2 regions of the Pseudomonas sp. FW306-02-D09B genome follow, and region 2 is predicted to be linked to the other one. Evidence: predicted binding sites of a transcription regulator. Region 2 holds the regulator's gene; the other holds the start of a gene.
The links. The regulator sigma-54, encoded in region 2, starts transcription at its own class of promoters, with help from an activator protein. The targets are predictions, from matches to a motif close to ANTGGCATNNANNTTGCTNT.
Positions count from the first base shown of each region.

Region 1: a site for sigma-54 is predicted at 5,517-5,536, ahead of AC3WK5_RS06505 (pilin). Genes of this name have one in related genera too.

Region 1 covers NZ_JBYSXY010000002.1:489,844-496,920, forward strand. Annotated here, with positions in the region: gene AC3WK5_RS06470 (energy-coupling factor ABC transporter permease) at 1-455, shown strand, start outside; gene AC3WK5_RS06475 (hypothetical protein) at 519-734, shown strand; gene yacG (DNA gyrase inhibitor YacG) at 744-944, opposite strand; gene coaE (dephospho-CoA kinase) at 941-1,564, opposite strand; gene AC3WK5_RS06490 (prepilin peptidase) at 1,561-2,433, opposite strand; gene AC3WK5_RS06495 (type II secretion system F family protein) at 2,436-3,653, opposite strand; gene pilB (type IV-A pilus assembly ATPase PilB) at 3,657-5,357, opposite strand; gene AC3WK5_RS06505 (pilin) at 5,584-5,994, shown strand; gene AC3WK5_RS06510 (BON domain-containing protein) at 6,272-6,628, shown strand; gene AC3WK5_RS06515 (DUF2845 domain-containing protein) at 6,777-7,076, opposite strand.
Region 2 covers NZ_JBYSXY010000018.1:45,116-52,192, reverse strand. Annotated here, with positions in the region: gene rapZ (RNase adapter RapZ) at 2-859, opposite strand; gene ptsN (PTS IIA-like nitrogen regulatory protein PtsN) at 862-1,326, opposite strand; gene hpf (ribosome hibernation-promoting factor, HPF/YfiA family) at 1,339-1,647, opposite strand; gene AC3WK5_RS24655 (RNA polymerase factor sigma-54) at 1,757-3,250, opposite strand; gene lptB (LPS export ABC transporter ATP-binding protein) at 3,432-4,157, opposite strand; gene lptA (lipopolysaccharide transport periplasmic protein LptA) at 4,157-4,702, opposite strand; gene lptC (LPS export ABC transporter periplasmic protein LptC) at 4,689-5,261, opposite strand; gene AC3WK5_RS24635 (KdsC family phosphatase) at 5,269-5,793, opposite strand; gene AC3WK5_RS24630 (KpsF/GutQ family sugar-phosphate isomerase) at 5,793-6,767, opposite strand; gene AC3WK5_RS24625 (ATP-binding cassette domain-containing protein) at 7,044-7,077, shown strand, end outside.

The DNA.
Region 1 (7,077 bases), on a different contig from region 2:
TATTGCTGGACTGGCCGCTGGCGATTGTCGGCGGGCTGGTGGCGCAGGTGGGGCTGGTGCTGCTCGGGCGTCAGGACCTGGCCGCAATGGGGGTCAATGGCGCGTTGCTGATTCTGTTGCCGGTGCTGGTCACCGAAGGCTGCGCGATCCTGGTGGAGCGGGCGCAACCGCGTAATCCCTTTGTGTATATCTTTTGCTCGGGCTTTTTGGCCGCCGGGCTTTCGGCGTTGCTCTGCCTGCTGGCGGGGTTGGGGCTGTTGTGGTTCGACGAGCGTTTTGCGATGCCGGAATGGCTGGAGGATTTTGTCGGTTACCTGTGGCTGATCATTTTCCCCGAGGCGTTTATCAACGGCATGGTGATCAGTTCGCTGGTGGTGTTCTGTCCCGAGTGGCTGGAGACCTTCAACCGCACGCGTTATTTGTCGGCGCCGTGGAAGGACGACGACAAGCCTTGATCCATATCAAATGTTCGAATCGGCTGCGATTCCATGCTCTGGAAAATCCTCAGGAGCAGTGGCATGAGCGTTTACGAATGGGCAAGGCAGGAATTGCGCAACAGTCTCGAGTCGGCGCATGAGGCGGGGTTTGAACCGGGGTTGAGCCTGCGTGCCTTGCTCAGTGCGGTGGTGCAGCAGAGCAAGGGCGTACGCAGTGTCGAGGATCTGGCCGATGAGTTGCAGTTTCTGGCGGAGAATCTCGATGACAGCCAGGACTACGGGTTCATGCGGCCCTGAGGGGCGGGATCAGTGGCGCGGGTCGAAATCTTCCGAGAACAACTCGTCTTCAGAGTCGGGGCTGACCGGAATCTTGTGTTCTTCCGAGGCCCAGGCGCCCAGATCGATCAGTTTGCAACGGTCCGAGCAAAACGGCCGGAAGGTGCTGGTCGCGCTCCATTCAACAGGGGCGCCGCAGGTTGGACATTCGACGACAGGGGGTTGGCTCATGACTGGCCTCCACGCAAAGTAAGGTAAAAGTGATGCAGGCGTTCGACCTCGCTGTGCAGCCAGGCGAGGTCGCGGTCATTGACCACCACATCGTCGGCATGGCTGAGGCGGTCCTGACGGCTGGACTGGGCCTTGAGGATCGCCTGGACCTGCTGTTCGCTGGTCTGGTCGCGCTGCAAGGTTCGTTCGATCTGTAAGTGTTCCGGTGCGTCGATCACCAGCACTCGCTGGGTCATTTTGTACTGCCCGGACTCGATCAACAGCGGCGACACCAGAATCGCATAAGGTGATTGTGCGCGTGCCAGGTGCGCGGCGATTTCCTGAGCGATCAGCGGATGCAGCAACGCTTCGAGCCAGCGGCGTTCTTCGGGGACTTCAAAGATCAGCTTGCGCAGTGCCGCGCGATTCAATTGGCCATCGACTTGCAGCACGCCGACACCGAAGTGCTCGGCAATCTGCGCCAGCGCCGGGCGACCGGGTTCGACCACCCAGCGCGCGGCATGATCGGCATCCACCGCGTGCACACCCAGATCGATGAAGTGCTGGGCCGCCGCGCTTTTGCCGCTGCCGATGCCACCGGTCAGGCCGAGAATCCAGGGTTTTTCCACAGGGGTATTCATTTGAAACCGACAAACTGCCAATAGAAGCCGGTTATTTGACCACCCCAGAGCAAGGCAATCCAGCCGGCAATTGCCAGATAGGGTCCGAAGGGGATCGGCGTCGAGGTGTTGGCGTCTTTCAGGCGCAGTAAAATCACTCCCCCCACAGCACCCACCAGCGATGAAAGCAGGACCGTCAGCGGCAGAATCTGCCAACCGCCCCAGGCACCGAGCAGCGCCAGGAGCTTGAAGTCGCCGTGACCGATACCTTCCTTGCCAGTCATCAGCTTGAACAGCCAATACACCGACCACAGCAGCAGGTAGCCGGCTACCGCCCCCCACATCGCCGCCTGCAAAGGCACGAAAAGCTCGAAGCTGTTGACGATCAGACCCAGCCACAACAACGGCAACACCAGCACATCCGGCAGCAATTGGTGGTCGGCGTCGATCAGGCACATCGCCAATAACCCCCAACTCAGGACCAGCACCCACGCAGCTGTCCAACCGAAGCCGAAGTGCCAGGCGACAAACGCCGAGAGCACGCCGCAGGCCAGTTCGGTCAAGGGGTAGCGGGCGCTGATCGGTGCTTTGCAATTCGAGCACCGGCCGCGCAGTGCCAGGTAACTGAGCAGCGGAATGTTCTCCCAGACGCGGATTCGATGGGCGCACTGCGGGCAGTGTGAATGCGGCAACATCAGGTTGTAGGTCGGGCCCGGTGCTTCAGGGGGTAAACCCAGTACATCCAGGGCTTGTTGCCGCCAGTCGCCCTCAAGCATTTTCGGCAGGCGCCAGACCACCACGTTGAGAAAACTACCGATCACCAGCCCAAGCACTAGCGCACTGACAACGAATGCCAGTGGGTAACCGGCCATGAATTCACTCAAGGGCATGTTCAAATCGCTGAACCGAGTTGGAAAATGGGCAGGTACATGGCAACCACCAGCCCGCCGACAATGACGCCGAGCACCACCATGATGAACGGCTCCAACAGGCTGGTCAGGCTGTCGACCATATTGTCGACTTCAGCTTCATAGTAGATCGCAACTTTGTCGAGCATATCGTCGAGTGCGCCAGACTCCTCGCCAATGGCGGCCATTTGAATCGCCATGTTGGGGAAAATCCTGCTGGTGCGCATCGAGAAGTTCAATTGCATGCCGGTGGAGACATCCTGTTTGATGCGCAGAACCGCCCGTTTGAACACGATATTGCCAGTAGCACCTGCTACCGAATCCAGAGCTTCGACCAGGGGGACGCCTGCGGCGAAGGTGGTCGACAGGGTACGGGCAAAGCGCGCCACCGCCGATTTGTAGAGCAGTGCGCCGAGTATCGGCATTTTCAGCAGTTTGGCATCCAGCCAGTCGCAAAAGCGTTGCGAGCGCTTGAGCGCATGGCGAAAGCTCAGGGCCCCGATGATCAGGCCGCCGAGTAACAGCCACCACCACGCCTGCATGAACTCGGACAGACCGATCACCATCAGGGTAAAGGCCGGGAGTTCTGCACCAAATCCGGAAAACACCGACTGAAATTGCGGGACCACTTTGACCAGCAGAATGCCGGTGACGATGATTGCGACAAAGACCACGGCCAGCGGATAGGTCATGGCTTTTTTGATCTTGGCCTTGAGGCTTTCGCTTTTCTCCTTGTAGGTCGCAATCCGCTCCAGCAGCGTGTCGAGCGCGCCGGCCTGCTCGCCTGCGTCGACCAGATTGCAGTAGAGCTCATCGAAGTACTGCGGCTTTTTCCGCAGTGCGGTGGCGAAGCTGTTGCCGGCGGCGACTTCCTGTTTCACCTCGTCCACCAGCTTGCGCATGTTCGGGTTGTCGAAGCCTTCGCCGATGATGTCGAACGACTGCAGCAGTGGCACACCGGCTTTCATCATGGTCGCCATTTGCCGGGTGAAGAGAGCAATGTCCAGCGCCTTGATACGGTTGCCGAGGTTGAACAGCGAAGCGGTTTTTTTCCGTACTTTGCCCGGGTTGATCCCTTGTTTGCGTAGCTGCGCCTTGATCAAGGCCGGGTTATGACCGCTCAGCTCGCCGGTTACCTTGCTGCCTTTCCTGTCGGTGCCTTCCCAGGCGTAGACGCTGACCTTGATTGCTTTGACCGCCATGACTCAATCCTTGGTGACCCGGTTGATTTCTTCGAGGCTGGTGATGCCCTGCATGGCCTTGAGCAAGCCCGAGGTGCGCAGGTCGTTGAAGCCGTCCTTGCGCATCTGCGTATCGATTTCCAGAGAGTTGCCTTCAGCCATGATCAGTCGTTGCAGCTGCGGGGTGTTTTTCACCACTTCATAGATACCGACTCGCCCTTTGTAGCCGTTGTTGCAGAGATCGCAACCGACGGGTTCGTAGATCGTGAAGGAGCCGATGCGTTCCCGTGGGAAGCCTTCCTTGATCAGAGTTTCGTCGGGAATCGAGAGGTTTTTTTTGCAGTGGGGGCACAGCTTGCGGGCCAGGCGCTGGGCAATGATCAGGTGCACGGCCGTGGCGATGTTGAACCCCGGGATGCCCATGTTGTGCAGCCGGGTCAGGGTTTCAGCTGCGCTGTTGGTGTGCAGGGTGGAAAGCACCAGGTGGCCGGTTTGCGCAGCCTTGATCGCGATTTCGGCGGTTTCCAGATCGCGGATCTCGCCGACCATGATCACGTCCGGGTCCTGGCGCAGAAATGAGCGCAACGCCTGAGCGAAGTCCAGGCCCTGCCTGGGATTGACGTTGACCTGGTTGATGCCTTCCATGTTGATTTCCACCGGGTCTTCGGCGGTGGAGATGTTGATGTCGACGGTGTTGAGGATATTCAACCCGGTGTACAGCGACACGGTTTTCCCCGAGCCGGTCGGTCCGGTGACCAGAATCAGCCCTTGAGGTTGCTTGAGCGCCGCCATATACAGGTCTTTTTGATCGGGCTCGTAACCCAGCGCGTCGATGCCCATCTGTGCACTGGAGGGGTCGAGAATCCGGATCACGACTTTTTCGCCCCACAACGTTGGCAGGGTGTTGACCCGAAAATCGATGGATTTGCTTTTCGACAGGTGCATCTTGAGCCGCCCGTCCTGGGGTTTTCGACGTTCCGAAATGTCCAGGCTGGCCATCACCTTGAGACGGGCAGCGATGCGGTTGGCCAATTGAGTCGGCGGTCTGGCGACTTCGCGCAGCATGCCGTCGGTCCGTACCCGCACCCGATAGATTTTTTCGTAGGGCTCGAAATGCAGGTCCGAGGAGCCGCCCTTGATCGCGTCCAGCAGCATCTTGTTGACGAAGCGCACCACCGGGGCATCGTCGGAGTCCTGGCCGGTGACAGCGTCCTGGCGCTGGTCGTCGACGGCTTCGATGTCCGGGTCCCCGAGGTCGATATCGGCCATGTCTTCCAGGCCCGTGCTGTGGCTGTCGAAGAATTTCTCGATGGCGTCGCTGAGCTTGTCGTCTTCGACCAGGATCGCTTCGGTGGTGAGCCCGGTGCTGAACTGGATATCGTTGATCGCCTGCTGATTGCTCGGGTCGGAAATGCCCACGAACAGTTTGTTGCCGCGCCGCCAGAGTGGCAGGGCGTGGTGCTGGCGAATCAGCTTTTCACTGACCAGGTCTTTGGGCTGGGAGTCTTTGTCGAGACAGTTGAGGTCGAGGAAGGCGACGCCGAAATGCTCTGAGGCAATTTCCCCAACCTGGCGACTGCTCACCATTTTGTTCTGTACCAGATAGCTGACCAGGGAAACGCGATTGCGTTGAGCTTGCTGATACGCCTGTTGCGCGCTTTTGTCAGTGAGCAGTTCGGCCAGAACCAATTGCTTGGCCAGACCGCTGAGGGCGATGTCATTCATTCGATTACCAGGCACAGACCGTTCAAGACTTATAGCCTAGTCAACGGATGGAACCTCACCAGCGCTCTTGAGGTGACAAAAAGTGTCAGATAGTGCGGTTCTTCGGGGTATGTGCCGGGCTTTTGCCGATCTGACACCCTGTAAGCCGGGGGCGCAGGGGTTGGCATGTGCTGTGCTTTGACTGGTTCAGGACATGAGATTTCGCCTCATGCATGGAGCCTGTTCTATGAATAATCAAAAAGGTTTTACCCTCATCGAGCTGCTGATCGTGGTGGCGATCATCGGCATTCTGGCGACGTTCGCATTGCCGCTGTATTCCAAGTATCAGGCGCGGGCGAAGGTCACCGCGGGGCTGGCGGAAATTTCAGCACTGAAGGTGCCGTTTGAAGACATTATCAATCAGGGCACCGACCCGACACTGGCGCTGATCGGTGGCACGGCAACTACCGGTAACTGCACTATCACGGCATCGGGTACTGCATCCACGGGTGTGGGTACCATTGCTTGCACGATTCTCAATGCGCCAGGGCCTGTCCTCAGCAAAACCATCACGCTCTCGCGGACACTGGCCGGTGGCTGGTCTTGCGCGACCACTGTATTGCAGGACTACGCGCCCAAGGGTTGCACTGGCGTCTGATCCTGTATCGAAGCCTCAATGCCTCGCCTCTACGGACGCGAGGCATTTTCTCGACCGCTCGATGGCATCGCGGTAATTCGATAAAACCCGCAACTTGCATGTCAACAACGCCCGGGTCATGCATTTTGCATGACTCCAGTTATTTGGTTTTTTTATAACGCATTGATTTTTATTGGTTTATTTAGCTGTCTCTAGTTGGCACGGCCTTCGCACTGTCTCTGTTAACCCTGCTGAGAAGGCATGCAGCAGACTTTCTGGAAGAACAGGAGTTACTCGTATGAAGACGTTCGCTATCGCTGCCGCCGCTGCAACCGCTCTGACCCTGACCATGGCCAACGCTGCATTTGCGCAGACCACTCAAGCCACACAGTCGCCGATGGTGGTGGCTGCCGGTGAAATGACCAAGGCCGAGGAAGCCACTTCCGATACCTGGATCACCACTAAAGTGAAAAGCGATCTGGTCACCGAGAAGGGGATTCCTGGCACCGACATCAAAGTCGAAACCAACAAAGGCGTCGTTTCTCTATCGTCGAAAGTAGCCATTACCCAGTCTCAGAAAGAAATGGCCGTCGCTATCACCAAGAAAATCAAAGGCGTCAAAGCCGTATCGGCGGATGGCCTGTTGGCCCAGTAAGAACCAGGGTTTAAGGGAATCTTGAGAGCGCTGTAGAACCAATGTGGGAGCGGGCTTGCTCGCGAAGGGGCCATAACATTCAGCATCAATGTTGAATGTCAGTCCGCCTTCGCGAGCAAGCCCGCTCCCACATTGGATAGTCGTAACTTCAGCTTCCGCGTTTGCTGGTGATCCGTACGAGGCGGTTGCCTTCAAAGCGCAGGTATTGGTACATGCCGCTGTTCGGACCGTAGGTCCATTCCTCAACCGGGACTTCTTCCCGGCGATTGGCGCTGCGTTTGTAGCCCAACGCATCACGTGCAACCGGCTCGCCACATTTGTGCAGCACTTCACTGGTGCGATCGCCGACGCTGATCAACTGACTGCCGCAGCGCAAGGTATCGGTCTGGGCTTGCACCTGGCTGGCGAAGAACGCCAGTGCCAGGCTGATCAGCAATCGGCTATTCATG
Region 2 (7,077 bases):
TTTAGCTAAGGTCGCGGTGGCGAACCTGGACGTTCTTCAGGGATTGTTGCAGGACCTGACCCAGGCGTTCGGTCAGGTAGACGGAGCGATGATGCCCGCCGGTGCAGCCAATGGCGATGGTGACGTAAGCGCGGTTGCTGGCGGCAAAGCGCGGTAGCCATTTGAGCAGGTAAGTGGAGATGTCCTGGAACATCTCTTCGACATCCGGTTGAGCTGCCAGGTACTCGGCAACCGGCTGGTCCAGCCCGGACTGACCGCGCAGTTCCGGCTTCCAGTATGGGTTCGGCAAGCAACGTACGTCGAACACCAGATCGGCATCCACCGGCATGCCCCGCTTGAAGCCGAAGGATTCCACCAGAAACGCAGTGCCCGGCTCTGGCTGGTTCAAGAGGCGCAACTTGATGGTATCGCGCAACTGATACAGGTTCAGATTGGTGGTGTTGACCTTGAGGTCCGCCAGGTCGGCAATCGGCCCCAGCAGATTGGTTTCGTCATCGATGGCTTCGGCCAGCGAGCGGTTGGCGCTGCTCAGCGGGTGGCGGCGACGGGTTTCCGAGAAACGCTTGAGCAAGGTTTCTTCGTCGGCGTCCAGGTACAGCACATCGCATTGAATGTGCCGGCTGCGCACTTCTTCCAGGAGTTCCGGGAAGCGTGACAGGTGGCTCGGCAGGTTGCGCGCATCGATGGAAACCGCAACCAGCGGTTGCGCCAGTTCGGTGTGAATCAGTGCGCGCTCGGCCAGTTCCGGTAACAGGCCGGCCGGCAGGTTGTCGATGCAGTAGTAACCGTTGTCCTCCAGTACATCGAGGGCGGTACTTTTACCTGAGCCAGAACGGCCGCTGACGATGATCAAGCGCATGATTAGTGACCGTTCTGCTCGTCGAGGACAACCTGATACAAGGCTTCATTACTTTTTGCGCTGCGCAGGCGATCACGGACTTCTTTACGATCAAGCATGCTGGCGATCTGGCGCAGCAGTTCCAGGTGCGCATCGGTAGCGGCTTGCGGGACCAGCAGAACGAATAGCAGGTCGACCGGAGCGCCGTCGATGGCGTCGAAATCTATAGGAGCGTCCAGGTGCATCAAGGCACTGATGGGCGACTCGCAACCTTTGAGGCGGCAGTGGGGGATGGCGATGCCGTTGCCAAAACCGGTGGAGCCGAGTTTTTCACGGGCGACCAGACTCTCGAAGACATCCTGCATGGCCAGACCCGGCACTTCGCGGGCGATCAGGTTGGCAATTTGTTCGAGGGCTTTCTTTTTACTGCCGCCCGGCACGTTCACCAAAGAACGGCCGGGGGTCAGGATGTTTTCAAGTCGGATCATGGGTTGGGAGTGTTAACGACCGGTCGCGCCCTGGAGGAGGCTCTGGGTCTTTTCCTTATGCTTTTTGAGTTGTTTATCCAGCTTGTCGGTCAGGGCGTCGATCGCGGCATACATGTCGTTATGCTCAGCGTTGGCGACCACTTCTCCACCGGGGATATGCAGCGTGGCTTCGATTTTCTGCAGCAGCTTCTCGACGGTCAACGTGACCTGCACATTGGTGATCTTGTCGAAATGCCTTTCTAATCGGTCGAGCTTTTCGCCGATGTAGATGCGCAGGGGTTCGGTCACTTCCAGTTGGTGTCCACTGATGTTGACTTGCATACAGCTTCTCCTTCGTTGCCAGTGCATAAGGCGGCAGGCTGGCTTGCCTGCCACTAGAGCGTGTCCGAAAAGCTTTCGAACACACCCTGGAACGCTATGGCGTAGCCCGTCACATCAACCGCTTGCGTTCGCTCGAAGGCGCGATCCCCAGGGACTCGCGGTACTTGGCGACGGTGCGGCGGGCCACCTGAATGCCTTGTGCCTCCAGTAAACCAGCGATCTTGCTGTCACTCAACGGCTTTTTCTGATTTTCCGCTGCAACCAGTTTTTTGATGATCGCGCGGATCGCTGTGGACGAGCATTCGCCGCCTTCAGAGGTGCTGACATGGCTGGAGAAAAAGTATTTCAGTTCATAAATACCGCGTGGGGTATGCATGAATTTTTGCGTGGTCACCCGTGAAATCGTCGACTCGTGCATGCCGACCGCTTCAGCGATGTCATGCAGGACCAAAGGCTTCATGGCCTCATCGCCGTACTCAAGGAAGCCGCGCTGGTGCTCGACGATCTGGGTAGCGACTTTCATCAGGGTTTCGTTGCGGCTTTGCAGGCTCTTGATGAACCAGCGCGCTTCCTGCAACTGATTGCGCATGAAGGTGTTGTCGGCGCTGGTGTCGGCGCGGCGGACAAAGCCGGCGTACTGCGGGTTGACGCGCAGGCGCGGAACCGACTCCTGGTTCAACTCCACCAGCCAGCGCTCGTTGTCTTTGCGCACGATGACGTCGGGAACGACGTACTCGGCTTCACTGGACTCGATTTGCGAGCCTGGACGCGGATTCAGGCTTTGCACCAGTTCGATGACCTGGCGTAGCTCATCTTCCTTGAGCTTCATGCGGCGCATCAGTTGGCTGTAGTCGCGGCTGCCCAGCAGGTCGATGTAATCGATGACGAGGCGCTTGGCCTCAGCCAGCCAAGGGGTCTTGGCGGGCAATTGACGCAGTTGCAGCGACAGGCATTCGCTGAGGTTGCGTGCGCCGATACCGGCCGGCTCGAATTGCTGGATGCGATGCAGGACGGCTTCGATCTCGTCGAGCTCGATGTCCAGTTCCGGATCGAAGGCTTCGAGGATTTCCTCGAGGGTTTCGTCCAGGTAGCCCTGATTGTTGATGCAATCGATCAGGGTCACCGCGATCAGTCGATCGGTGTCGGACATCGGCGCCAGGTTCAATTGCCAGAGCAGATGACTCTGCAGGCTTTCGCCGGCGGAAGTGCGAGTGGTGAAGTCCCATTCGTCGTCATCGTTGCTCGGCAGGCTGCTGGCGCTGGTCTGGTAAACGTCTTCCCAGGCGGTGTCGACCGGCAGTTCGTTAGGGATGCGCTCATTCCAGTCGCCTTCCTCGAGGTTATCTACCGTCGGCGCGGTTTCCTGGTAGGAGGGTTCCTGGATGTCGGTGTTGGGTTTCTGCTCGATATTGTCCGCCATCGGGTCGGCGTTATCGAAGTCGTCGCCTTCTTCCTGGCGTTCGAGCATTGGATTGGACTCCAGTGCCTCCTGGATTTCCTGTTGCAGGTCCAGGGTCGACAATTGGAGCAGGCGGATGGCCTGTTGCAGCTGCGGTGTCATCGTCAGCTGCTGGCCCATTCTCAAGACTAGCGATGGTTTCATGGCAGGGGCTTAACACCTTATTCGCCGGCGCACATGCGCCATCCACTACAGGGCGCCGGAGCGCCAAACATAAGCAAATTATATGCCTGAAACTGAAGTGTTTGCCTAGAGCGCTGTAACAATAAATACGTATAGTTTTATTGGGGCAAGCGCTCCGGCGACTGACCAGACACCTCAGTGCTTACAGGCGGAACTCATGGCCCAGATACACTTCCTTGACCAGGTCGTTGGCCAGGATGGTTTCGGCGTCGCCTTCGGCGATCAATTGACCGTCGTTGACGATGTAGGCGGTTTCGCAGATGTCCAGGGTTTCACGAACGTTGTGGTCCGTGATCAGCACGCCGATACCCTTGGCTTTGAGGTGATGAATGATCTGCTTGATGTCGCCCACCGAAATCGGGTCCACGCCGGCGAAAGGTTCGTCGAGCAGGATGAATTTCGGTGCCGTGGCCAGGGCGCGAGCGATTTCCACACGGCGACGTTCGCCACCGGAAAGGCTCATGCCGAGGTTGTCGCGGATGTGGTTGATGTGGAATTCCTGCAACAGGCTTTCCAGCTCTTTACGACGACCGGCCTTGTCGAGTTCCTTGCGGGTCTCGAGGATGGCCATGATGTTGTCGGCGACCGAAAGTTTGCGGAAGATCGACGCTTCTTGTGGCAGATAGCCGATACCCGCTCGTGCACGACCGTGCATTGGCTGGTGGCTGACGTCCAGGTCGTCGATCAGTACGCGACCCTGATCGGCCTGGACCAGGCCCACGATCATGTAGAAGCAGGTCGTCTTGCCGGCACCGTTCGGGCCAAGCAGGCCGACGATCTGGCCGCTGTCGATCGACAGGCTGACGTCACGCACGACCTGGCGGCTCTTGTAGCTCTTGGCCAGATGCTGGGCTTTCAGAGTTGCCATTACTGGGCCTTCTGCTCGTCGGTTTTCTTTTTCGGCTGGATAACCATATCGACCCGTGGGCGCGGCGCGGTGACCGAGGCACCGGTAGCGCGGCCTGCGTTAGCAACCTGCTTGACGGTGTCGTAGACGATTTTCTCGCCTTCGGTGGTGTTGCCTTCGTTGATCACCTTGGCGCGGTCGATCAGTACGATGCGGTTTTGCGCGGCATGGTACTGGATAGTCACCCCGTAGCCCTGGACGGGTTTCGTGTCGGTCGGCTTTTGCAACTGCTCGAAATACGCCAGGTTGCCCACCGAAGTCACGACATCGATGTCGCCGGCCTTGGTGCGGGTGATGGTCACGGTGTTGCCTTTGATGATCATCGAGCCCTGGGTAATGATCACGTCACCTTTGTAGGTGGCCACGCCATTCTTGTCGTCCAGCTGAGCATCGTCAGCCTGAATGCGAATGGGTTGCTGGCTATCGTTCGGCAGAGCCCAGGCGCTCACGCTTCCCAGTGCTGCGCCCAGACTGAGCAAAATAGGGAGAGTTTTAACGAGCCTCATACTGTCCTCTTACGTTCGATAGCAGGTGTATCCTGCTGTCTTTCAAATACGCTTTCATTCCGTTACCAGTCGATACACCACCAGCGCCGTCGATTCTAACGGCTTGCTGGGTCTGCGCATATTGCTGTTGCGGGAATACCGTCATACGACTACTGGTAATCAGCATCGGGCGGTTCTGCTCGTCCGTGCGTGCGATACGTACCGAGTCGATCAATTCAACTTCAGTGCCGCCTGAATTGACCTCGCCACGCTTGCTCTGGATGTGCCAGGGGTACGCGGTGCCCCGATACATGTTCAGGTCGGGGTTGGTCAGCAGGGTGATGTCGGTTGCTTTGACGTGCTCGACCTTGTCGGATGTCAGGTCATATTGCAATTTGCCATCGGGCAGGTACTGCACGCTGTGGGCGTTGATGGCGTAGTAGTCGATCTGGCTCTCGTCGACGTGCGCTACCGGCTTGTCGAGAAAGCGTTCCGGGCTGATGTTCCAGTAGCCAACGGCCGCGAGCAACGCGGCAATGACCCCGAAAAACACTATGTTGCGAATTTTCTTGCTCAGCATAAGTGGCTCACAGGTACGCGGCATTAGCCGCTTCAAGGTTGCCCTGGGCACGCAGGATCAGCTCACAGAACTCGCGAGCGGCACCTTCGCCGCCACGGGCCTGAGTGATGCCGTGAGCGTTTTCGCGGACGAAGCTGGCGGCGTTGGCCACTGCCATGCCCAGGCCAACACGGCGAATCACCGGCAGATCCGGCAGGTCGTCGCCCAGGTAGGCAACCTGTTCATAGCTTAGGCCCAGTTGCGCCAGAAGCTCGTCGAGCACTACCAGTTTGTCCTCGCGGCCCTGATACAGATGAGGAATACCAAGGTTTTTGGCGCGCCGCTCGACCACCGGGGTCTTGCGTCCGCTGATGATGGCGGTCGTCACGCCGGAGGCCATCAGCATTTTGATGCCCTGGCCGTCGAGCGTGTTGAAGGTCTTGAATTCGCTGCCGTCTTCGAGAAAGTACAGGCGGCCGTCGGTCAGCACGCCATCGACGTCGAAGACCGCGAGCTTGATGTTTTTGCCGCGTTGCAGCAGGTCCGTGCTCATTACATTACTCCCGCGCGCAGCAAGTCGTGCATGTTCAAGGCGCCCACTGGACGGTCCTCGTTGTCGACCACCACCAGTGCGTTGATTTTGTGGTCTTCCATGATTTTCAGGGCTTCGGCGGCGAGCATCTCGGCGCGTGCGGTCTTGCCATGCGGGGTCATGACGTCGTCAATGGTGGCTTGATGGATGTCGATGGTCCGGTCCAGAGTGCGACGCAGGTCGCCGTCGGTGAAAATGCCGGCGAGTTTGCCGTCAGCTTCCAGTACCACGGTCATGCCCAGGCCCTTGCGGGTCATTTCCATCAGCGCGTCTTTGAGTGGTGTGCCGCGTACTACTTGCGGCAGCTCCTGGCCGGCATGCATGACGTTTTCGACTTTCAGCAACAAACGGCGACCCAGAGCGCCGCCCGGGTGTGAGAACGCGAAATCTTCGGCAGTGAAGCCGCGGGCTTCCAGCAAGGCAACGGCCAGTGCATCACCCATTACCAGCGCTGCCGTGGTGGAGGAGGTCGGTGCCAGGTTCAGCGGGCACGCTTCGTGCTCGACATGAACATTGAGGTTCACCTCGGCAGCCTTGGCCAGCGGCGAATCAGGATTGCCGGTCAGGCTGATCAGTTTGATGCCCAGACGCTTGATCAGCGGCAGCAGCGTGACGATTTCGTTGGTGGAGCCGGAGTTCGACAGCGCGAGGATGATGTCATCGCGAGTGATCATGCCCATGTCGCCGTGACTGGCTTCGGCGGGGTGTACGAAAAAAGCCGTGGTGCCGGTGCTGGCGAGGGTGGCGGCAATCTTGTTGCCGATGTGCCCGGATTTGCCCATGCCGACCACGACCACGCGGCCTTTGCTGGCCAGAATCATCTCGCAAGCGCGTACGAAATCTGCGTCGATGTGGGCCAGCAAGCCTTCTACGGCTTCAAGCTCGAGGCGGATGGTGCGTTGTGCTGATTGAATCAGGTCGCTGGATTGGCTCATGTCAGAAATCGTATAGCCTGAGAAAAGGCGGCGATTATAGCGGTAATGAGCAAATCCCTCACGTTAGTTCGTCGTGCTTTATTCAGGCGACCCCCGCAAACGCTGAAACTTGTGTCTATTTGCCTGTCTTGATGCTGAACACCGCGGGCTTCGGCCTTGGGCGCTTTGCATTAGCGGTGATATAGTTCGTCGCCAGTTCGGCCTGCCCAGGATGTTGTGTGCTCTCGGCAGGGAGCCCGGCGTCCGAGTGAGAGGCTTGCATCGCAAGGAGTTTAGATGAGTGCCGATAACGCCTACGCGGTCGAGCTGA